Linked DNA regions of Variovorax paradoxus. The main gene of each other region encodes a partner of the protein of the gene in region 2 in a complex. Links are inferred from orthologs where the notes say so. Each region holds a gene or a part of one and is shown on either strand. Other genes may lie near its edges.

Region 1 (7,183 bases), 4.7 Mb from region 2 along the record:
GTCAGCGTTGATGGTCACGTACTCGTGGCTGAAGTCGCAGGTCCAGACGGTTTCGCTGGCATTGCCGCGGCCCAGGCCGATGCGCACCGTGATCTCGCTCTGCTTCATCACGCGCTGGCCGTCTTCCTCGCGGTAGGACGGGTTGCGCCCACCCTTGACCGCCACGTGCACGTCGTCCAGGAACAGGTCGATGCCGGTCTGGTCGAGGTCGGCGATGCCCGCATAGCCCACGGCCGCCAGGATGCGGCCCAGGTTCGGGTCGCTGGCATAGAAGGCCGTCTTCACCAGCGGCGAGTGCGCCACGGCATACGCCACCTGCTTGCACTCAGCGGCGTCCTTGCCGCCGTCGACCTGCACGGTGATGAACTTCGTCGCGCCCTCGCCGTCGCGCACGATCGCCTGCGCCAACTGGCGTGCCACGTCCTGCATGGCCGCCACGAGCGCCTGGCCTTCCGGCGAGTCCAGCGAGGTGATGGTGGCGTGCGAGGCCTTCTGCGTGGCGATGACCACGAACGAGTCGTTGGTCGAGGTGTCGCCGTCGATGGTCACGCGGTTGAAAGACGCATCGGCCAGAAGCCTGGCGAGCGGCTGGATCAGCGAGGCGTCGATCTTCGCGTCGGTTGCCATGAAGCCCAGCATGGTCGCCATGTTCGGGCGGATCATGCCGGCACCCTTGCTGATGCCGGTGATCGTGACCGTGGCGCCGCCGACCTGCACCCGCTGGCTGAACGCCTTGGGGATCGTGTCGGTGGTCATGATGCCTTCGGCGGCCCGGGCCCAGTGGTCCTGCGAGGCATCGGCCAGCGCGGCGGGAAGGCCTGCCTCGATGCGGTCGACGGGCAGCGGCTCCATGATCACGCCGGTGGAAAACGGCAGGATCTGCTCGGGCGCGATTTCCAGGTGGCGTGCCAGCGCGATGCAGGTGGCGCGCGTGCGCATCAGGCCGTCTTCGCCGGTGCCCGCATTGGCGTTGCCGGTGTTGATCACCATCGCGCGGATGCCGTGGTCCAGCGCGAGATGGTCGCGGCAGACCTGCACCGGCGCGGCGCAGAAGCGGTTCTGGGTGAACACGCCGCCGACCGCGGAACCTTCGTCGATCAGCACGACGGTCAGGTCCTTGCGGTTGGCCTTGCGCACGCCCGCTTCGGCCACGCCGATACGGACGCCGGGCACCGCGAACAAGGCGGCAGGATCGGGAGCGGACAGGTTCACGGGCATGGCATCTATTCCTTCTTGCGCATCAATTTTTCATCGGTACCAACAATGCTCACTTTCCGACGCCAGGGATACCGCGGAACCGGCTCTGCCGGGCCGCCGGTATCGCCCCCGGCGAGGGGGTCGGCGGCCACACGGAGTGGGCAAGCCTGGGGGAGTACGTGATTAATTCAGCTTGCCGTGGCACTGCTTGAACTTCTTGCCGCTGCCGCAGGGGCACGGGTCGTTGCGGCCGACGCGGCCGAAGGCCGCAGCCTCGGCGCTGATCGCGCCCGCACCGGCGAATGCCGCGCGGCGCTGGCTTTCCTCGTCCACACGCACCTCGACTTCGCCGGTTTCGGTCGGTGCGCTGTAGGTGATGTTGGCGACGTTCTCGCCACGGCTTTCGAGCGCTTCGGCGGCTTCCTCGAGCTGTTCGCCCGATTGCACGCGCACCGTCATCAGCTGGCGGGTGACTTCGTTCTTGACCGAGTCGAGCAACTGGCCGAAGAGTTCGAAGGCTTCGCGCTTGTATTCCTGCTTGGGCTGCTTCTGCGCATAACCGCGCAGGTGGATGCCCTGGCGCAGGTAGTCGAGCGACGCCAAGTGCTCGCGCCAGTGGGTGTCGATGCTCTGCAGCAGCACCATGCGCTCGAACTGCGTGAAGTTGTCCTGGCCGATCAGTGCGACCTTGGCGTCGAAGGTCTCGTTGGCGTTCGCCAGGACCTTCTCGACGATGTCCTCGTCGGACACGGCTTCGGAAGCTTCCACGTCCTTCTGCAGGGGCATGTCGATGCCCCATTCGTTGAACAGGCTCTTCTCGAGCGCGGCCAGGTCCCACTGCTCCTCGACCGACTCGCTGGGCACGTACTGGCGCACGAGATCGGTGAAGCAGCCTTCGCGCAGCGCGCCGATCTGTGCCGTGAGGTCGGCCGCGTCGAGGATGTCGTTGCGCTGCTGGTAGATCACCTTGCGCTGGTCGTTCGACACGTCGTCGTATTCGAGCAGCTGCTTGCGGATGTCGAAGTTGCGCGCCTCGACCTTGCGCTGCGCGCTTTCGATGCTGCGCGTCACGATGCCGGCTTCGATGGCTTCGCCGTCGGGCATCTTCAAGCGGTCCATGATCGCCTTCACGCGGTCGCCCGCGAAGATGCGCATCAGCGGATCGTCCAGGCTCAGGTAGAAACGCGAGGAGCCCGGGTCGCCCTGGCGGCCCGAACGGCCGCGCAGCTGGTTGTCGATGCGGCGCGATTCGTGGCGCTCGGTGGCGATGATCCGCAGGCCGCCCAGCGACTTCACGAACTCGTGGTCCTTGCTCCATTCGGCGCGGATGTGCGCGATGTCCGCTTCCTTGGCGGCGGCGTCGCGGCCTTCGTCGTTCTCGACGGCCTCGATCATCTTCTCGATGTTGCCGCCCAGCACGATGTCGGTGCCGCGGCCGGCCATGTTGGTCGCGATGGTGATCATCTTCGTGCGACCGGCCTGCGCCACGATGTCGGCTTCACGGGCATGCTGCTTGGCATTCAGCACCTGGTGCGGCAGGCCCGCCTGGGTCAGCAGGTTGTCGATGATCTCGGAGTTCTCGATGGACGAGGTGCCCACCAGCACCGGCTGGCCGCGCTCGTAGCACTCGCGGATGTCCTGGATGGCCGCCTCGTACTTCTCGCGCGTCGTCTTGTAGACGCGGTCGAGCTGGTCCTCGCGCTTGCTCACGCGGTTCGGCGGAATGATCATGGTCTCGAGACCATAGATTTCCTGGAACTCGTAGGCCTCGGTGTCGGCCGTGCCGGTCATGCCGGCCAGCTTGCCGTACAGGCGGAAATAGTTCTGGAAAGTGATCGAGGCCAGCGTCTGGTTCTCGGCCTGGATCTCCACGCCTTCCTTGGCTTCCACGGCCTGGTGCAGGCCGTCGCTCCAGCGGCGGCCGGTCATGAGGCGGCCGGTGAACTCGTCGACGATCACCACCTCGCCCTGCTGCACCACGTAGTGCTGGTCGCGGTGGTACAGGTGGCGGGCACGCAGCGCGGCATTCAGGTGATGCATCAGCGTGATATTGGCCGGGTCGTAGAGCGACGCGCCTTCGGGCAGCAGCTTGAATTCGCTCAGCAGCCGCTCGGCGTTCTCGTGTCCGTCCTCGGTCAGGAACACCTGGTGCGTCTTCTCGTCGACCGTGAAGTCGCCGGGCACCGTGACGCCTTCGCCGGTGCGCGGGTCGGCCTCGCCTTCCTGCTTGGTCAGCAACGGCACGACCTTGTTGATGGCGAGATAGAGATCGGTGTGGTCTTCGGCCTGGCCGCTGATGATCAGCGGCGTGCGGGCCTCGTCGATCAGGATCGAGTCCACTTCGTCGACGATCGCGTAGTTCAGCACGCGCTGTACCCGGTCGCCCGGCTCGTAGACCATGTTGTCGCGCAGGTAGTCGAAGCCGTACTCGTTGTTCGTGCCGTACGTGATGTCGCTGCCGTAGGCAGCCTGCTTTTCCTCGCGCGGCATCTGCGGCAGGTTGATGCCGACGGTGAGGCCCAGGAAGTTGTAGAGGCGGCCCATCCAGGTCGCGTCGCGGTTGGCGAGGTAGTCGTTCACCGTGACCACGTGCACACCCTTGCCGGACAGCGCGTTCAGGTACACCGGCAGCGTGGCGGTCAGCGTCTTGCCTTCGCCGGTGCGCATTTCGGAGATCTTGCCGTTGTGCAGTGCCATCCCGCCCAGCAGCTGCACGTCGAAGTGCCGCATCTTCATGATGCGCTTGGAGCCTTCGCGCACCGTGGCGAAGGCTTCCGGCAACAGGGCGTCGAGGGTCTCGCCCTTGGCGATGCGGTCCTTGAATTCCTGCGTCTTGGCGCGCAGCCCGTCGTCGCTGAGCTTTTCGAACTCGGGTTCGAGCGCATTGATGCGTTCCACCGTCTTGCGATACTGCTTGAGGAGCCGATCGTTGCGACTGCCGAAAATCTGGGTCAGGAAGTTGGTTGCCATGGGTGGAGATGGGCGGGCGCCTTTGACCTTGGACAGTCGGCGGGCACTTCGACCGGATTCCCTAAGATATGGTGAAAGCAGTTGGGCGCGCTTCCCATTAAAGCAAGCGGCCTTTTTTCCGGCGCGAACGCCGGCAAACCGGGCATTTTAGCTGTCTTGTTTCTAACCCCTGGATTACCCATGTATCGCCGACTCCCCCCCGCCATTTCACTGCAGCAAGCTGCGGAAGGCGCCCCCACCCTGGGGAGCCTGATGGCGCGGGCGCGGGACACCACCGAGCGGCTCAAAGCCGTGGAGGGCCTGATTCCGCCGGCCATGCGCGCCGCCATCCAGGCCGGCCCGGCCGAGGGCGACGTCTGGTGCCTCCTGGTCAAGGGCAGCGCCGCAGCCGCCAAGCTTCGCCAGCTGTCGCCGATGCTGGTCACGCGGTTGAAGAACCGGGGCTGGGAGGTCTCGACCATCCGCATCAAGGTGCATACCGGCCGCTGAAACCTGGCGGCAGCCTCCCCGTTTTTGATTTTTTGTCTGGAGATGGATAATATTTCCAGATGACAAGCCCCACCGCGCCCGCACAAGCCCAGCTCCTGCTGCTCGACAAGCACCAGGTCGACGACCTTCTCCACCTCGATGACGTGCAGCGCGCCGTGCGCGAGGCCTTCGTGCTGCACAGCGAGCACGCGGGCCGCGTGTTTCCGGTGGTGCGCGAGCGGCTCGACACCGGTGGCGTGTTCGGCATCAAGTCCGGCGACGTCCAGTCGCAGGGCTTGCTCGGCTTCAAGGCCGCCGGCTTCTGGCCGGCCAACCGGCAGCGCGGCGGTGAACCGCACCAGGCCACCATCCTGCTGATCGACCCCGCCACCGGCCGGCCGCTGTGCGTCGTCGACGGCAATGCGGTCACCACCGTGCGCACCGGCGCGGCCGGCGGGCTCGGCCTGCAACGGCTGGCGCGGCGCGGCAGCGTTCGGCTGTGCCTCTTCGGGACCGGCGTGCAGGCGCGCATCCAGCTCGACTTCGCGCTGCGGGTGGCTCCCTCCCTGCGCGAGGTTCTCTATGTGAGCGCAAGCGGAAAGCCCAACGCGGCCTTCGAGGCCCATTTCGCCGGCCGCTGCCGGATCGCTCCGGCGTCCGACCGCAACGCCGCGGTGGCCGCAAGCGACATCGTCATTACCGCCACGCCCGGCGGGGGCGCGCTTTTCGACCTGGAGGCGGTGAAACCCGGCACGCACCTGAACTGCGTGGGCGCCGACACCCGCGGCAAGCGCGAACTTCCCGAGGGCCTGCTGGCGCGCGCACGTCTCGTGGTGGACGATCGTGTCCAGGCCGGCCAGATCGGCGAGATGCAATGGGCGCCCGGCACCGACTGCGTGGAGCTCGGCGACCTGCTGACCGGAAAGGCGGCCTTCGAGCGCGCCGCCGGCGATATCACCGTGTTCGACATGACCGGCCTCGCCCTGCAGGACCTGACCGTCGCGCGCCTGCTGCATGCGCGCGCGGCCGAGACCGGCACGGGCACACGCATCGCGTGGCCCTGGTAACGCGGATCAGGCAGCCGCGGCGCCGAACAGCTCGGTCATGAATTGCGTCGACTTCAACCCGGTGCCGGTCAGCAGCGCGACCGTGGTCTCGCCCGGCCTGATGTCGCCGCGCTGCGCCAGGACGTCGATGGCGGCCGCGGCGGAGGCGGAAGTCGGCTCCGTGTAGAGCCCGCTGGCCGCGAGCCGGCGCACTGCGGCGGCGATCTGATCTTCGGTCAGCGCCACCGTCCTGCCGTTCGTCTCGCGCAGCGCCTGCAGGATTTCCGGCAGCCGCACCGGCCGCTTGATCGCCGTGCCTTCGGCAATCGTCGGCTGCACGGGGCGCTCCACCAGCGTATCGGCGCCTGCCATGAAGCTCGCGTCGATCGGCGAGCAGTTCAGCGGCTGCGCGACGAAGATGCGCGGCAGCCTTGCGATCTGCCCTGCCGCGAGCAACTCCCCGAAGCCGATCCAGCAGCCCAGCACGTTGCTGCCCGCACCGGTGGGTATCACCACGTTGTCGGGCGCCCTGAAGCCCAGGTCTTCCCACAGCTCGTAAGCCAGCGTCTTCGTGCCCTGGAGAAAGAACGGATGCCAGTTGTGGCTCGCATAGAAGATCGATTCCGACTGCCGTACCGCCTCGTATTCGGATTCCTCGCGCGGACCCGGAACCAGCTGCACCTCGGCGCCGAAGGCCCTGATCTGCGCCACCTTCGGCGCGGGCGTGTAGCTGGGCGCGAGCACCTTCACGCGCATGCCGGCCGCTGCGCCGGCGGCGGCGATGGCCGCACCGCCGTTGCCCGAGCTGTCTTCCAGAACGGCGTCGACGCCGATCTGGCGGAGGAACGACATCATCACCGCCGCGCCGCGGTCCTTGAAGCTGCAGGTCGGGTTGAACCACTCGAGCTTGAAGTACGGCGCATGGTCGCCCCAGCGCTTCTGCACGAGCGGCGTGCAGCCCTCGCCCATGCTCGCGGGCTGCGCGATCTCCACCGGCAGCGCCGCGCGGTAGCGCCACAGCGAGCGCGTGCGCGAATCGATGTCGTCGCGCCCGATGCCCGGCAGCGGCGTGACCAGCATCGGGTTGCCGTCGTCCGAACGCCAGCGGCGCTCGGAAAGCTCGTGGTATCTGCCGGTACGGGGATCGACATAGCGTGCGCGTTCGGGTGCGGTCATTCGCGGCTCCTGGTCATGGGGACAGAACTGGAAAAATCTCAATTTTCTGGATAATACATCCAACACTGGAATTTTTGTATATCCTGGATTCTTCGTCCAGGGCTGGAATACATTGCCGCCATGAAGAAGAAGTCGAACAAGCAGGTCCTGGAGATGCTGCGCAACATGGCCGAGGGGCTCGGCCAGACCTTTGCGCCGTTCTGCGAAGTGGTGGTGCACGACCTGAGCAATCCGAAAAACGCGATCTACTCGATCGAGAACGGCCTGAGCGGCCGCGAAGTCGGCCAGTCGGTCACCGAGCTGGGCCTGGCGCGCATCCGCGACCC
Region 2 (6,789 bases):
CCTTGGGGCCGAGGTAACGTGCCACGATTTTTCCTTTGTGTATCTGCCGCAGTTGCCTGCGGGAGCCACTTGCGAGACGCGAGTGGCGGTGGGCTTAGATAAAAAACAAATGCGCAGCCGCTATCCAAAGCCGGCTGCGCCTTGCGGACTGACGATCAGATGCGGCGACGCTTCTGGGGACGGCAGCCGTTGTGCGGAACGGGCGTCACGTCGGCAATGGAATTGATCCGGATGCCGAGCGCAGCCAGTGCGCGCACCGACGATTCGCGACCGGGGCCGGGGCCCTTGATCTCGACGTCGAGGTTCTTGATACCTTGTTCGACAGCAGCACGGCCGGCCACTTCCGAAGCGACCTGCGCAGCGAACGGGGTCGACTTGCGCGAGCCCTTGAAGCCCTGGCCACCCGACGAAGCCCACGACAGGGCGTTGCCCTGGCGATCGGTGATCGTGATGATGGTGTTGTTGAACGAGGCATGCACGTGGGCGATACCGTCCGCGACGTTCTTGCGAACCTTCTTGCGAACGCGCTGTGCGGCGTTGTTTGCAGGTGCTTTAGCCATGCTGTTCTATCCTTATTTCTTCAGGGACTGCGCAGCCTTGCGCGGACCCTTGCGGGTGCGGGCGTTGGTGCGCGTGCGCTGGCCGCGCATCGGCAGGCCGCGACGATGACGGAAGCCGCGATAGCAGCCGATGTCCATCAAACGCTTGATGTTCATCGTCGTCTCGCGACGCAGGTCGCCTTCGATCGTGAACAGGGCGATCTGGTCGCGGATCTTCTCGAGATCGGCGTCGGTCAGATCCTTGATCTTCTTCGAATACTCGATGCCGCTCGCTTCGCAGATCTGACGGGCGCGCGTGCGACCGATGCCGAAGATGGCGGTCAGGCCGATTTCAGCGTGCTTGTGCGGCGGGATGTTGATGCCAGCAATACGTGCCATGTGCGTCCTCTAATACTCTTCAATCAACCTTGGCGCTGCTTGTGGCGCGGGTCGGTGCAAATCACACGCACCACACCTTTACGGCGGATGACCTTGCAATTACGGCAGATGGTTTTGACCGAAGCCGAAACTCTCATTTCATTCTCCTAAAACTGTTTAACGTGGCGGTCTACCGCCCGGACTCAATACTGAAACACAGCCCTACGATGTCTTGAAGTTCGCCTTCTTCAGCAGCGATTCGTACTGCTGGGACATCATGTAGTTTTGCACCTGGGCCATGAAGTCCATCGTGACGACCACGATGATCAGCAGGGAGGTACCACCGAAGTAGAACGGCACGTTGTACTTCAGGATCAGGAACTCTGGCAGCAGGCAGACGAAGGTGATGTACACCGCGCCGGCCAATGTCAGGCGAACCAGAATCTTGTCGATGTAGCGAGCGGTCTGGTCACCCGGGCGAATGCCAGGAATGAATGCACCACTCTTCTTCAGGTTGTCGGCCGTTTCCTTGCTGTTGAACACGAGGGCCGTGTAGAAGAAGCAGAAGAAAACGATCGCGGCAGCGTACAGCAGCACATAGATCGGCTCGCCCGGACGCAGCGCGCCGGCAATGTCCTTGATCCAGCGGAAACCGCCGTCACCGGTGCTGAACCAGCCGACCACCGTTGCGGGCAGAAGGATGATCGACGAAGCGAAGATCGGCGGGATCACGCCAGCCATGTTCAGCTTCAGGGGCAGGTGCGACGACTGACCGCCGTAGACCTTGTTGCCAACCTGACGCCGTGCATAGTTCACGAGAATCTTGCGCTGGCCACGTTCCACGAACACCACGAAGTAGGTCACCAACACCACGACTGCGATGATGAAAAGCGCCACGATGGGATTCATCGCACCGGTCGTCACCAGTGAAGCCAGGCCGCCGATGGCATTGGGCAGGCCAGCCGCGATACCTGCAAAGATCAGGATCGAGATGCCGTTGCCCAGGCCGCGTTCGGTGATCTGCTCGCCGAGCCACATCAGGAACATCGAACCCGCCGTCAGGCTCACCATGGCAGTGATGCGGAAGCCGAAACCGGGCGAGATCACCAGGCCGGCCGACGATTCGAGCGCCACTGCGATGCTGAACGACTGGAACAGTGCCAGGCCCAGCGCGCCGTAGCGCGTGTACTGCGTGATCTTGCGGCGACCGGCCTCGCCTTCCTTCTTCAATTGCTCGAAGGTCGGAAGCACGTAGGTCATCAGCTGCATGATGATCGACGCCGAGATGTACGGCATGATCCCCAACGCGAACACGGTGAAGCGCGACAGCGCACCGCCCGAGAACATGTTGAACAGGCTCAGAATGCCGCCCTGCTGGCCCTGGAACAACGCTGCCAGCTGGTCCGGGTTGATACCCGGCACAGGAATGTGAGCGCCAATCCGATAGACCACGAGCGCGAGCAGCAAAAAGACGAGCCGACGGCGGAGGTCGCCGAACTTGCCTGTTTTTGCGATCGTTGCCGCGTTAGTTGCCACGAAGAACTTCTTTCAGTCCGATGGTGATCAGGCGATGCTGCCGCCAGCTGCTTCGATTGCAGCCTTGGCGCCAGCGGTAGCACCCACGCCCGTCAGCTTGACGGCCTTGGTGAGCTCACCGGTCTTGACGACCTTGACAACCTTGGCCAGCTGGCCAACGAGGCCGGCTTGCTTCAGTGCCAGGATGTCAACTTCGGCCAGGCCGAGCTGCTCGAGCGCAGTCAGCGTGACTTCGGCGTTGAACTTCAGCAGGTGCGACTTGAAACCACGCTTCGGCAGGCGACGCTGCAGCGGCATTTGACCGCCTTCGAAGCCGACCTTGTGGAAACCGCCTGCGCGCGACTTCTGGCCCTTGTGGCCGCGACCCGAAGTCTTGCCCAGGCCGGAACCGATACCGCGGCCGACGCGGCGCTTGGCGTGCTTGGCGCCATCCGCCGGCTTGATGCCATTGAGTTCCATATCAGTCTCTCTTACAGAACTTTGACCAGATAACTGATCTTGTTGATCATGCCGCGCACTGCGGGCGTGTCTTGCAGCTCGCTCACGCTGTTGAGCTTGCGCAGGCCGAGGCCGCGCACGGTCGCGCGATGCGATTCCTTGGTGCCAATCGGGCTCTTGACCAATTGCACCTTGAGGGTTTGTTGTTGCGTCATTTGAATGCTTCCTGCAGGCTCGTGAAAGCTTGCGCTTAAGCGAAGATTTCTTCGACGGTCAGACCGCGCTTGGCAGCCACTTCACCCGCGGTCGTCGAGTTCTTCAACCCGTCGAGCGTGGCGCGAACCATGTTGTAGGGGTTCGACGAACCGTGGCTCTTGGCCACGATGTCGGTGATACCCATCACTTCGAACACGGCGCGCATCGGACCGCCGGCGATGATGCCGGTACCCTTGGGGGCCGGGTACATCACGACCGTCGAAGCGCCGTGATGGCCTTGCACCTGGTGATGCAGCGTGCCATTCTTGATCGAAACCTTCAGCAGGTTGCGACGCGCTTCTTCCATGGCCTTCTGCACTGCAGCGGGCACTTCCTTCGACTTGCCCTTGCCCATGCCGACGCGGCCATCGCCGTCACCGACCACGGTGAGTGCTGCGAAACCGAGGATACGACCACCCTTCACCACCTTGGTGACGCGGTTGATCGCGATCATCTTCTCGCGCAAACCGTCCTCGGGGCCTTCGTTCTGCGTTCTTGCCTGAATCTTTGCCATTTTGAATCTCGTGTCCGGTTAGAACTGCAGGCCGGCTTCGCGGGCGGCCTCGGCCAGCGCCTTGACGCGGCCGTGGTATGCGAAACCTGCGCGGTCGAAAGCGACCTTCTCGACGCCGGCCGCCTTCGCCTTCTCAGCGATGCGCTTGCCGACAGCGGTGGCGGCGGCAGCATTGCCACCCTTGCCCGAACCGCCGAGCGAGGTACGCACTTCGGCTTCTGCCGTCGATGCGGTTGCAATCACCTTGGAGCCGTCGTCGGAGATGACGGTCGCGTAGATGTGCAGGTTGGTGCGGTTCACCGTCAGACGGGCCACGCCCTGCGTCGCGATGCGAATGCGGGTCTGGCGCGAGCGGCGAAGACGCTGTGCTTTTTTGGTCAACATCATTTTGCTGCCCCTTACTTCTTCTTGGTCTCTTTGATCACGATCTTCTCGTCCGCATAGCGGATGCCCTTGCCCTTGTAGGGCTCTGGCGGACGGATAGCGCGGATCTCGGCGGCGATTTGACCAACGCGCTGACGGTCAGCACCCTTGATCACGACTTCGGTCGGGGTCGCAGTCGTCACCGTGATGCCTTGCGGCATGTCGATGTTGACCGGGTGCGAGTAACCGACTTGCAGGTTCAGCTTGGCGCCCGTCGCGGCGGCCTTGTAGCCGACGCCGATCAGGTTGAGCTTCTTCTCGAAGCCCTTGGTGACACCGACGACCATGTTGTTCACGAGCTGGCGCACCGTGCCGCTCATCGCGTTCGCTTCACGCGATTCGTTGGCGGGTTCGAAGCTCAGCTTGCCGTCGTTGTTGGCAATTTTCACCAGAGCATTGCGCGCAAGGCTGAGCGTGCCGCCCGTGCCCTTGACGCTGATCTGGTCTTCCTTGATCGACACATCCACGCCTGCGGGGATGGTGATCGGCATTTTTCCTACTCGGGACATTTCAGTGACTCCTCGATGTCTCGGTTAGGCGACGTAGCACAGAACTTCGCCGCCGACACCGGAGGCGCGAGCCTTGCGGTCGGTCATCACGCCCTTGGGGGTCGTGACGATCGCAACGCCGAGGCCGTTCTGGACTTGCGGGATGGACGCGCTGGCCTTGTAGACGCGCAGGCCGGGACGGCTCACGCGCTCGATGCGCTCGATGACCGGGCGACCAGCGTAGTACTTCAGCGAGATTTCAAGTTCGCTCTTGCCGGCTTCGGTCTTGACCTGGAAGCCGTCGATGTAGCCCTCGTCCTTCAGGACTTGTGCGATCGCGATCTTCACCTTGGAAGACGGGACCGACACGGTGGGCTTCGCCACCATCTGCGCGTTACGGATACGCGTCAGCAGGTCGGCAATGGGATCACTCATGCTCATGTTGTTTGCTCCTGCCTGGCTTACCAGCTGGCCTTGGTGACACCGGGGATGTCGCCGTTGAAAGCCAGTTCGCGGATCTTGGCGCGGGCCAGACCGAATTGACGGAAGGTGCCACGCGGGCGACCGGTGATTTCGCAACGGTTGCGTTGACGCGTCGGATTCGCGTTGCGCGGCAGCTTCTGCAGCGCCAGGCGTGCAGCAGCGCGCTCTTCGTCGCTCTTCTTCACGTCGTTGGAAGCTGCCTTCAGTTCCGCGTGCTTCGCGGCGAACTTGGCAACCAGCTTGTCGCGCTTGAGTTCGCGCTGGATCAAAGATGCTTTAGCCACAGGTCACCTCAGTTCTTGAACGGGAAACGGAAACCAGCGAGAAGCGCCTTGGCTTCTTCGTCGGTCTTGGCCGTCGTCGTGATGCTGATATTGAGACCGCGCAGGGCGTCGACCTTGTCGTACTCGATCTCGGGGAAAATGATCTGTTCCTTGACGCCGATGTTGTAGTTGCCACGGCCATCGAACGCACGGCCGGAAATGCCGCGGAAGTCGCGAACGCGCGGCAGCGCGATGGTCACGAAACGGTCCAGGAACTCGTACATGTGCACGCCACGCAGCGTGACCATGCAGCCGATGGGCTGGTTTTCGCGGATCTTGAAACCGGCGATGGCCTTCTTCGACTTGGTGACCACGGGCTTCTGGCCAGCGATCTTCGTCAGGTCGGCGACAGCGTTGTCGAGAACCTTCTTGTCGGCGACAGCTTCACCCACGCCCATGTTCAGGGTGATCTTGGTGAGGCGCGGAACCTGCATCGGCGACGTGTAGCCGAACTTTTCCGTCAGGTCTTTCGCGATCTTCTCGCGATAGTGTTGTTGGAGACGTGCCATGTGAGTACCTCTTAGGCGATCTTGATTTCGTCGCCGCTCGACTTGAAGACGCGAACAGCCACGCGCTTGCCGTCGGCACCCTGGGTGATCTTGATGCCGACGCGATCGGCCTTGCCGGTCGCCGCATTGAAGATCGCCACGTTGGACTGGTGAATGGGCATTGCCTTCTCGACGATGCCACCGGTCGTGCCCTTGAGGGGGTTCGGCTTGGTGTGCTTCTTGACGAGGTTGATGCCGTCGACGATCACGTGCGAATCGTCCTTGCGCAGCGAAACGGTGCCTCGCTTGCCCTTGTCGCGGCCGGCCAACACGATGACCTGGTCGCCTTTGCGAATCTTGTTCATGGCGTTGTGTCCTTACAGAACTTCGGGTGCCAGCGACACGATCTTCATGAACTTCTCGGTGCGCAGTTCGCGCGTGACCGGTCCGAAGATGCGGGTGCCGATAGGCTCCAGCTTGGCGTTGAGCAACACTGCTGCGTTGCCGTCGAACTTGACGAGCGAACCGTCGGCGCGACGGATGCCCTTGGCAGTGCGGACCACCACTGCGCTGTAGATCTCGCCCTTCTTGACGCGACCACGCGGAGCGGCTTCCTTGATGCTCACCTTGATGACGTCGCCCACGCTGGCATAACGCCGCTTGGAGCCACCGAGCACCTTGATACACAGGACGGATTTCGCGCCCGTGTTGTCGGCCACTTCGAGCCGGGATTCAGTTTGGATCATTTCTTGATATTCCCAACTTGTACCGATGAGCCTCCAGGAGGGAGACACCGCGGTCAGTCTTGGGCCCGTCGTCCATACCCCGAACCACTCGGGGCACTTCCGCTTTGGGCTGAAAGCTTCGCCTTTTGGAAGCGAAGCCCGCGATTGTGGCACGCACGAATGCCGATGTCAACGGCCC
Region 3 (6,625 bases), 4.1 Mb from region 2 along the record:
CATCAACGGCCAGTATGTGCTGAATCCGGGGCAGACCGCCCGCAAGGATTCGCAGATGGACCTCGTTGTCGCCGGCACGCAAGCCGCCGTGCTGATGGTCGAATCCGAAGCCCTGCAACTCAGCGAAGAAATCATGCTGGGCGGCGTGGTGTTCGGCCACGAACAGGCCAACATCGCCATCGATGCGATCCATGACCTCGTGCGCGACGCCGGCAAGCCGGTGTGGGACTGGAAGGTTCCGGCCGAAGACGAAGCCTTCGTTGCCAAGGTCAAGGGCCTCGCCGAAGACAAGCTGCGCGCCGTCTACCAGATCCGCAGCAAGCAGGCCCGCACGCAAGCCCTGCGCGAAGCCAACGCCAGCGTCCTCGAGGCCCTGAAGGCCGAAGGTGCCGACTTCGACAGCGGCAAGGTCAGCGACCTGCTGTTCGCCATCGAATCGAAGATCGTGCGCAGCCAGATCCTGTCGGGCGAACCCCGCATCGACGGCCGCGACACGCGCACCGTGCGCCCGATCGAAATCCGCAACTCGGTGCTGCCCCGCACCCACGGCTCGGCCCTGTTCACGCGCGGCGAAACCCAGGCGCTGGTGATCACCACGCTGGGTACCGAGCGCGACGCGCAGCGCATCGACGCGCTGGCCGGCGAATACGAAGACCGCTTCCTGTTCCACTACAACATGCCTCCCTTCGCCACCGGCGAAGTGGGCCGCATGGGCTCGACCAAGCGCCGCGAAATCGGTCACGGCCGCCTGGCCAAGCGCGCGCTCGTCGCCGTGCTGCCGAACAAGGAAGAGTTCCCGTACACGGTTCGCGTGGTTTCCGAGATCACCGAGTCGAACGGTTCGTCGTCGATGGCTTCGGTCTGCGGCGGCTGCCTGTCCATGATGGACGCCGGCGTGCCCATGAAGGCGCACGTGGCCGGTATCGCCATGGGCCTGATCAAGGAAGACAACCGCTTCGCGGTGCTGACCGACATCCTGGGTGACGAAGATCACCTCGGCGACATGGACTTCAAGGTGGCGGGCACCACCAACGGCATCACCGCGTTGCAGATGGACATCAAGATCCAGGGCATCACCAAGGAGATCATGCAGGTCGCATTGGCGCAGGCCAAGGAAGCGCGCATGCACATCCTGGGCAAGATGCAGGAAGCCATGGGCGAGGCCAAGGCCGAAGTCTCCAGCTTCGCACCGCGCCTGACCACGCTGAAGATCAACCCCGAGAAGATCCGCGACGTGATCGGCAAGGGTGGCGCAGTCATCCGCGGCCTGCAGGAAGAGACCGGCACGACGATCAACATCGACGAAGACGGCACGATCACCATCGCCTCGACCGACCCGGAAAAGGCCGAGATGGCCAAGAAGCGCATCGAGCAGATCACCGCCGAAGTCGAAATCGGCAAGGTGTACGAAGGCCCGGTCACCAAGATCCTGGACTTCGGCGCGCTCATCAACCTGCTGCCGGGCAAGGACGGCCTGCTGCACATCAGCCAGATCGCGCACGAACGCGTCGAGAAGGTGACCGACTATCTGAGCGAAGGCCAGATCGTGAAGGTCAAGGTTCTTGAGACTGACGAGAAGGGCCGCGTCAAGCTGTCGATGAAGGCCCTGACCGAGCGTCCGGCCGGCATGGAGTACAGCGAGCGTCCGCCGCGCGAAGACCGTGGTGACCGCGGCGAGCGCCGTGAACGCGGCGACCGTGGTGATCGCGGTGGCGACCGTGGTGGTGACCGCGGCGAGCGCGCACCGCGCTTCAGCAACGAGCAGCAGCAACAGCCGCGCAACGAGCAGTCGCAGGCCCCGGCCGGCGAGCAGCCGCAAGCCCCGCGCGAGCCTCAGGAGTAAGAAAGGGCGCAGCGGCGGCCGCGGGCCGCCGCTGCTATCTTTTGAACAGCTAGCTTCGCCCCATCTGCGGGCGTTGGAGGCCGAAAGATCATGAAAGCCATTGAAATCACTTCGTACGGTGCCCCCGAGGTGCTGCGCGTTGCGCAACGTCCCGACCCCGTCGCGGGCACGGGCGAGCTGCTGATCCGCGTGGCGGCAAGCGGCGTCAACCGTCCGGACGTGCTGCAGCGCAAAGGTCACTATCCGGTGCCGCCGGGCGCTTCCGACCTGCCGGGCCTCGAGGTGGCGGGCGAGATCGTGTCGGGTGATGCCGCGGCATTGGCCCAGGCGGGCTTCGAGATCGGCGACCGTGTGTGTGCGCTCGTCGCAGGCGGTGGCTATGCGGAACTCTGCGTGGCGCCTGTCCTGCAGTGCCTGCCGGTGCCCAAGGGCTGGAGCGATGTCGATTCGGCTGCTCTGCCCGAGACCTTCTTCACCGTCTGGAGCAACGTGTTCGAGCGCGGCCGCCTGCAAAAGGGCGAGACGCTGCTCATCCAGGGTGGTTCGAGCGGCATCGGCGTCACGGCGATCCAGATTGCCAAGGCGCTCGGCGCGACCGTGATCGTCACGGCCGGCAGCGACGACAAGTGCGAAGCCTGCAGGAAGCTCGGCGCCGACCACGCCATCAACTACCGCACGAGCGACTTCGCCGAAGAGGCCAGGAAACTGACGGGCGGCAAGGGTGTGGACGTGGTGCTCGACATGGTCGCCGGCGACTACGTGGCGCGCGAGATCGAGTGCCTGGCCGAAGACGGCCGGCTGGTGATCATTGCTGTGCAGGGTGGCGTGAAGAGCGAAATCAATGCGGGCCTCGTGTTGCGCAAGCGCCTCACGATCACCGGCTCGACGCTGCGTCCGCGTCCCGTCGCCTTCAAGGGCGCCATCGCCAAGGCGCTGCGGGAGAAGGTCTGGCCGCTGCTTGAGAGCGGCGCAATCAAGCCGGTGATCCACAGCACCTTTGCGGCTGTGGGTGAGCCAAGCGGTGCGGCCCAGGCCCATGCGCTGATGGAATCGAACCAGCACATCGGCAAGATCGTGCTGACGTGGTGAGGACAACGCGATGACAACCAACAAGAAGCTGATCGCCGGCAACTGGAAGATGAACGGAGGCCTGGCCGCCAACGAGGCGCTGGTGAAGGCCTTGCAGCGGGGCCTGGCTGCCAGCCCCGCGGCGTGCGACGTGGCGCTCTGCGCGCCTGCGCCGTACTTCGCGCAGGTGCAGTCGCTGCTGGCGGGTTCGCCTGCAATGGCGCTCGGTGCGCAGGACATCTCTGCGCACCCGCAAGGGGCTTTCACCGGCGAGCAATCGGCCGCGATGCTGAAGGAGTTCGGCGTGCGCTATGCGATCGTCGGTCACTCGGAGCGTCGCCAATACCACGGCGAAACCGACGAAGCGGTGGCTGCAAAGACCGCCGTAGCGCTGGCGAACGGCATCACGCCGATCGTCTGTGTGGGCGAGACGCTGGCGCAGCGCGAAGCAGGGCAGACCGAAGAGGTCGTCAAGCGCCAGTTGGCTGCGGTCATTCATGTGAATGGCCATTGCATCAGCGAAATCGTCGTGGCCTACGAGCCGGTCTGGGCCATCGGCACGGGCAAGACGGCGACACCGGAGCAGGCGCAGGCGGTGCATGCGGTGCTGCGTGCGCAACTGCACCACGCGGCGAGCGAGCATGCGGCGGGCATCAAGATCCTTTATGGCGGCAGCATGAACGCGGCGAATGCCGCGGAGTTGCTGGCGCAGGCCGACATCGACGGTGGCCTGATCGGTGGCGCGTCGCTCAAGGCCCCCGACTTTCTGCAGATCATTTCCGCCGCTGCGCGCTGAATGCGCAACGGCTGTATCACTTAGGAGTAAGAACGAATGAACCTGGTCCTCAATCTATTGGTCGGCGTGCAGATGCTGTCGGCGCTCGCGATGATCGGCCTGATCCTGATCCAGCACGGCAAGGGCGCCGACATGGGCGCAGCCTTCGGCAGCGGTAGCGCGGGCAGCCTGTTCGGCGCCAGCGGCAGTGCAAACTTCCTGTCGCGAACCACCGCGGTGCTTGCCGCCGTGTTCTTCGCGTGCACGTTGCTGCTGGCCTACTTCAGCCATGCGCGTCCTGCAGGCGGTGGCAGCCTTCTCGAGCGTGCGGCAGTGGGTGCTCCGGCTGCGCCGGCAGCTCCTGGTGCAGCCAACGAAATCCCAGGTGCGGCGGCTCCCAGTGCGCCTGCGTCGGCTCCTGCTGCCCCTGTTTCGGGTGCTGGCCAGATTCCTTCGAAGTAATCATCTCGTTTTCATGAGTCACCTGTGAAAAATGGCTTCATTTCAGGGTAAACTCTAAATCTGTTCGGAAAGCCAAATACCTGTTTCAGGTACCTCATGCCATCTGAACAGCAAAAACCGCGGTCGTGGTGAAATTGGTAGACACGCTATCTTGAGGGGGTAGTGGCGAAAGCTGTGCGAGTTCGAGTCTCGCCGACCGCACCAAATCTCATCGGCAGAAAACCTCATCCAGAGGTTCTTCTTGCCGGTGGCAAGCGGTGAAAAACTCTCGATGAATCTCGACTCCTACCTCCCCGTCCTTTTGTTCATTTTGGTCGGAGTCGGCGTAGGCGTCGCACCTCAGGTCATCGGATACATTCTCGGCCCCAATCGGCCCGACGCCGCAAAGAACGCTCCCTACGAGTGTGGCTTTGAAGCCTTCGAGGATGCGCGCATGAAGTTTGACGTGCGCTACTACCTCGTTGCGATTCTCTTCATCCTGTTCGACCTCGAGATTGCCTTTCTCTTTCCGTGGGCCATTGCGCTCAAGGAGATCGGTGCTGTCGGCTTCTGGGCCATGATGATCTTCCTCGCCATCCTCGTCGTGGGTTTTGCCTACGAGTGGAAAAAAGGCGCGCTCGACTGGGAATGACAAGGAAAGCACACGATGGCCATTGAAGGCGTTCTCAAAGAAGGTTTCGTCACGACCACCTATGACTCGGTGGTGAACTGGGCGAAAACCGGATCTCTCTGGCCGATGACTTTCGGTCTCGCATGCTGTGCGGTCGAGATGATGCACGCGGGCGCCGCCCGCTACGACATCGACCGTTTCGGCATGCTGTTTCGGCCCAGTCCGCGTCAGTCCGACCTGATGATCGTGGCTGGCACGCTGTGCAACAAGATGGCTCCCGCTCTGCGCAAGGTCTACGACCAGATGCCTGAGCCGCGGTGGGTGCTCTCGATGGGCTCGTGCGCGAATGGTGGTGGCTACTACCACTACAGCTATTCGGTCGTGCGCGGCTGCGATCGCATCGTGCCGGTCGATGTGTACGTGCCGGGCTGCCCGCCCACTGCGGAAGCATTGCTCTATGGCGTGATCCAGCTGCAGCAGAAGATCCGTCGCACCAACACCATTGCCCGCGCCTGAGAGATTGCCGAAGATGACTGACTTTGCAATTTCGCCGGAAGCTCTGCGTGCCACCGTCGCCGAGACGCTCGGCGTCAAGGCCAGGAGCGTGACCATTGCGCTCGACGAGGTGACCGTGGTGGTGGGGGCTGCCGACTACATCGACGCGGCCTTGCTGCTGCGCGATGCGCCCGGCTGCCGCTTCGAGCAACTGATCGATCTCTGCGGAATGGATTACTCCGATTACCGCGAAGGCGAGTGGCAGGGTGAGCGCTATTGCGTCGTCACGCACTTGCTGTCGGTGAGTCTGAATCAGCGCGTGCGTCTGAAGGTTTTTGCGCCGAACGAAGACCTTCCTGTGGTCGATTCGCTTCAGCCCGTCTGGAATGCCGCGACCTGGTTCGAGCGCGAAGCCTTCGACCTCTACGGCATCGTGTTCGACGGCCATGACGACCTGAGGCGCATCCTGACCGACTACGGCTTCATCGGCCATCCATTTCGCAAGGACTTCCCGGTGTCGGGGCATGTCGAGATGCGTTACGACGAAGAACAGAAGCGCGTGGTCTACCAGCCGGTATCGATCGAGCCGCGCGAAATCACCCCGCGCGTGATCCGCGAAGACAACTACGGCGGCGGTTTGCACTGATATGGCCGAAATCAAGAACTACACACTCAACTTCGGTCCCCAGCATCCTGCGGCGCACGGCGTGCTCCGATTGGTGCTCGAGCTGGACGGCGAAGTGATCCAGCGCGCCGATCCCCACATCGGCCTGCTGCACCGCGCGACCGAGAAGCTTGCCGAATCGCGCACCTTCATCCAGTCGCTGCCTTACATGGACCGTCTCGACTACGTGTCGATGATGAGCAACGAGCACGCGTACTGTCTCGCCATCGAGAAGATGATGGGCTTGGAAGTGCCGCTGCGCGCACAGTACATCCGCGTGATGTTCGCCGAGATCACCCGCCTGCTGAACCACTTGTTGTGGCTCGGCGCGCACGGTCTGGACTGCGGCGCGATGAACATGCTCATCTACTGCTTCCGCGAACGCGAAGACCTGTTCGACATGTACGAGGCCGTGTCCGGTGCTCGCATGCATGCGGCCTACTTCCGTCCGGGTGGCGTCTATCGCGACCTGCCGGACGTGATGCCGCAGTACAAGGTGAGCAAGATCAAGAACGCCAAGGCGATCGAGAAGCTCAACGAAAATCGCCAGGGTTCGCTGCTCGACTTTGTCGACGACTTCTGCAAGCGCTTCCCGAAGATGGTCGACGAGTACGAGACGTTGCTCACCGACAACCGCATCTGGAAGCAGCGCACCGTGGGCATCGGCGTGGTCACGCCGGAGCGCGCGCTGAATCTCGGCTTCACGGG

What was found. The genes of interacting proteins can lie anywhere in the genome.
Region 1: the proteins of secY (region 2) and secA are in contact, whole or in part, in a crystal structure (PDB 3DIN), measured with the Thermotoga maritima proteins. The link is inferred for Variovorax paradoxus from one-to-one orthologs. Residues at the interface, in WP_004081795.1 of Thermotoga maritima: Glu108, Gly109, Glu110, Glu111, Ala236, Glu237, Arg238, Arg239, Ile240, Thr241, Ile242, Gln243, Tyr244, Ala245, Arg246, Arg247, Val248, Thr249, Gly250, Arg251, Arg252, Val253, Tyr254, Gly256, Ala257, Ser258, Thr259, Tyr260, Leu261, Pro262; in WP_004082002.1 of Thermotoga maritima: Glu261, Ala262, Arg263, Lys300, Ala301, Arg302, Thr303, Ile304, Ile305, Leu323, Tyr324, Asp325, Pro326, Val329, Ser330, Tyr333, Ile336, Lys340, Phe345, Val349, Glu363, Phe364, Tyr374, Ser375, Gly376, Gly377, Glu393, Ile395, Thr482, Ser483.
Region 3: secY (region 2) and secG share a complex: the UniProt entries of both Escherichia coli proteins name them as parts of the sec protein translocase complex. The link is inferred for Variovorax paradoxus from one-to-one orthologs.

Annotation. Positions count from the first base shown.
Region 1 is NZ_LR743507.1:4,909,250-4,916,432, forward strand. What follows is about bases 1,181-4,507. They hold secA (preprotein translocase subunit SecA), read right to left. Parts: upstream 4,168-4,507; coding sequence 1,381-4,167; downstream 1,181-1,380. Other genes in these bases: argJ (bifunctional glutamate N-acetyltransferase/amino-acid acetyltransferase ArgJ), read right to left, coding at 1,181-1,218; AACL56_RS23205 (hypothetical protein), read left to right, coding at 4,348-4,507. Also shown: more of argJ, read right to left, coding at 1-1,180; more of AACL56_RS23205, read left to right, coding at 4,508-4,656; AACL56_RS23210 (ornithine cyclodeaminase family protein), read left to right, coding at 4,716-5,702; AACL56_RS23215 (threonine synthase), read right to left, coding at 5,709-6,857; AACL56_RS23220 (helix-turn-helix transcriptional regulator), read left to right, coding at 6,978-7,183. UniProt on the Escherichia coli protein: Required for protein export, interacts with the SecYEG preprotein conducting channel.
Region 2 is NZ_LR743507.1:227,018-233,806, forward strand. What follows is about bases 297-3,229. They hold secY (preprotein translocase subunit SecY), read right to left. Parts: upstream 2,454-3,229; coding sequence 1,140-2,453; downstream 297-1,139. Other genes in these bases: rpsK (30S ribosomal protein S11), read right to left, coding at 297-560; rpsM (30S ribosomal protein S13), read right to left, coding at 573-938; rpmJ (50S ribosomal protein L36), read right to left, coding at 962-1,075; rplO (50S ribosomal protein L15), read right to left, coding at 2,481-2,912; rpmD (50S ribosomal protein L30), read right to left, coding at 2,924-3,106. Also shown: rpsD (30S ribosomal protein S4), read right to left, coding at 1-25; more of rpsK, read right to left, coding at 156-296; more of rpsE, read right to left, coding at 3,230-3,660; rplR (50S ribosomal protein L18), read right to left, coding at 3,679-4,044; rplF (50S ribosomal protein L6), read right to left, coding at 4,059-4,592; rpsH (30S ribosomal protein S8), read right to left, coding at 4,617-5,012; rpsN (30S ribosomal protein S14), read right to left, coding at 5,033-5,338; rplE (50S ribosomal protein L5), read right to left, coding at 5,347-5,886; rplX (50S ribosomal protein L24), read right to left, coding at 5,898-6,230; rplN (50S ribosomal protein L14), read right to left, coding at 6,243-6,611. UniProt on the Escherichia coli protein: The central subunit of the protein translocation channel SecYEG. Consists of two halves formed by TMs 1-5 and 6-10.
Region 3 is NZ_LR743507.1:4,287,169-4,293,793, reverse strand. What follows is about bases 2,677-5,445. They hold secG (preprotein translocase subunit SecG), read left to right. Parts: upstream 2,677-3,743; coding sequence 3,744-4,148; downstream 4,149-5,445. Other genes in these bases: AACL56_RS19900 (NADH-quinone oxidoreductase subunit C), read left to right, coding at 5,288-5,445; AACL56_RS19905 (NuoB/complex I 20 kDa subunit family protein), read left to right, coding at 4,795-5,274; AACL56_RS19910 (NADH-quinone oxidoreductase subunit A), read left to right, coding at 4,420-4,779; tpiA (triose-phosphate isomerase), read left to right, coding at 2,943-3,707; AACL56_RS19930 (NAD(P)H-quinone oxidoreductase), read left to right, coding at 2,677-2,932. In the rest of the region: pnp (polyribonucleotide nucleotidyltransferase), read left to right, coding at 1-1,843; more of AACL56_RS19930, read left to right, coding at 1,934-2,676; more of AACL56_RS19900, read left to right, coding at 5,446-5,899; AACL56_RS19895 (NADH-quinone oxidoreductase subunit D), read left to right, coding at 5,901-6,625. UniProt on the Escherichia coli protein: Subunit of the protein translocation channel SecYEG. Overexpression of some hybrid proteins has been thought to jam the protein secretion apparatus resulting in cell death; while this may be true it also results in FtsH-mediated degradation of SecY.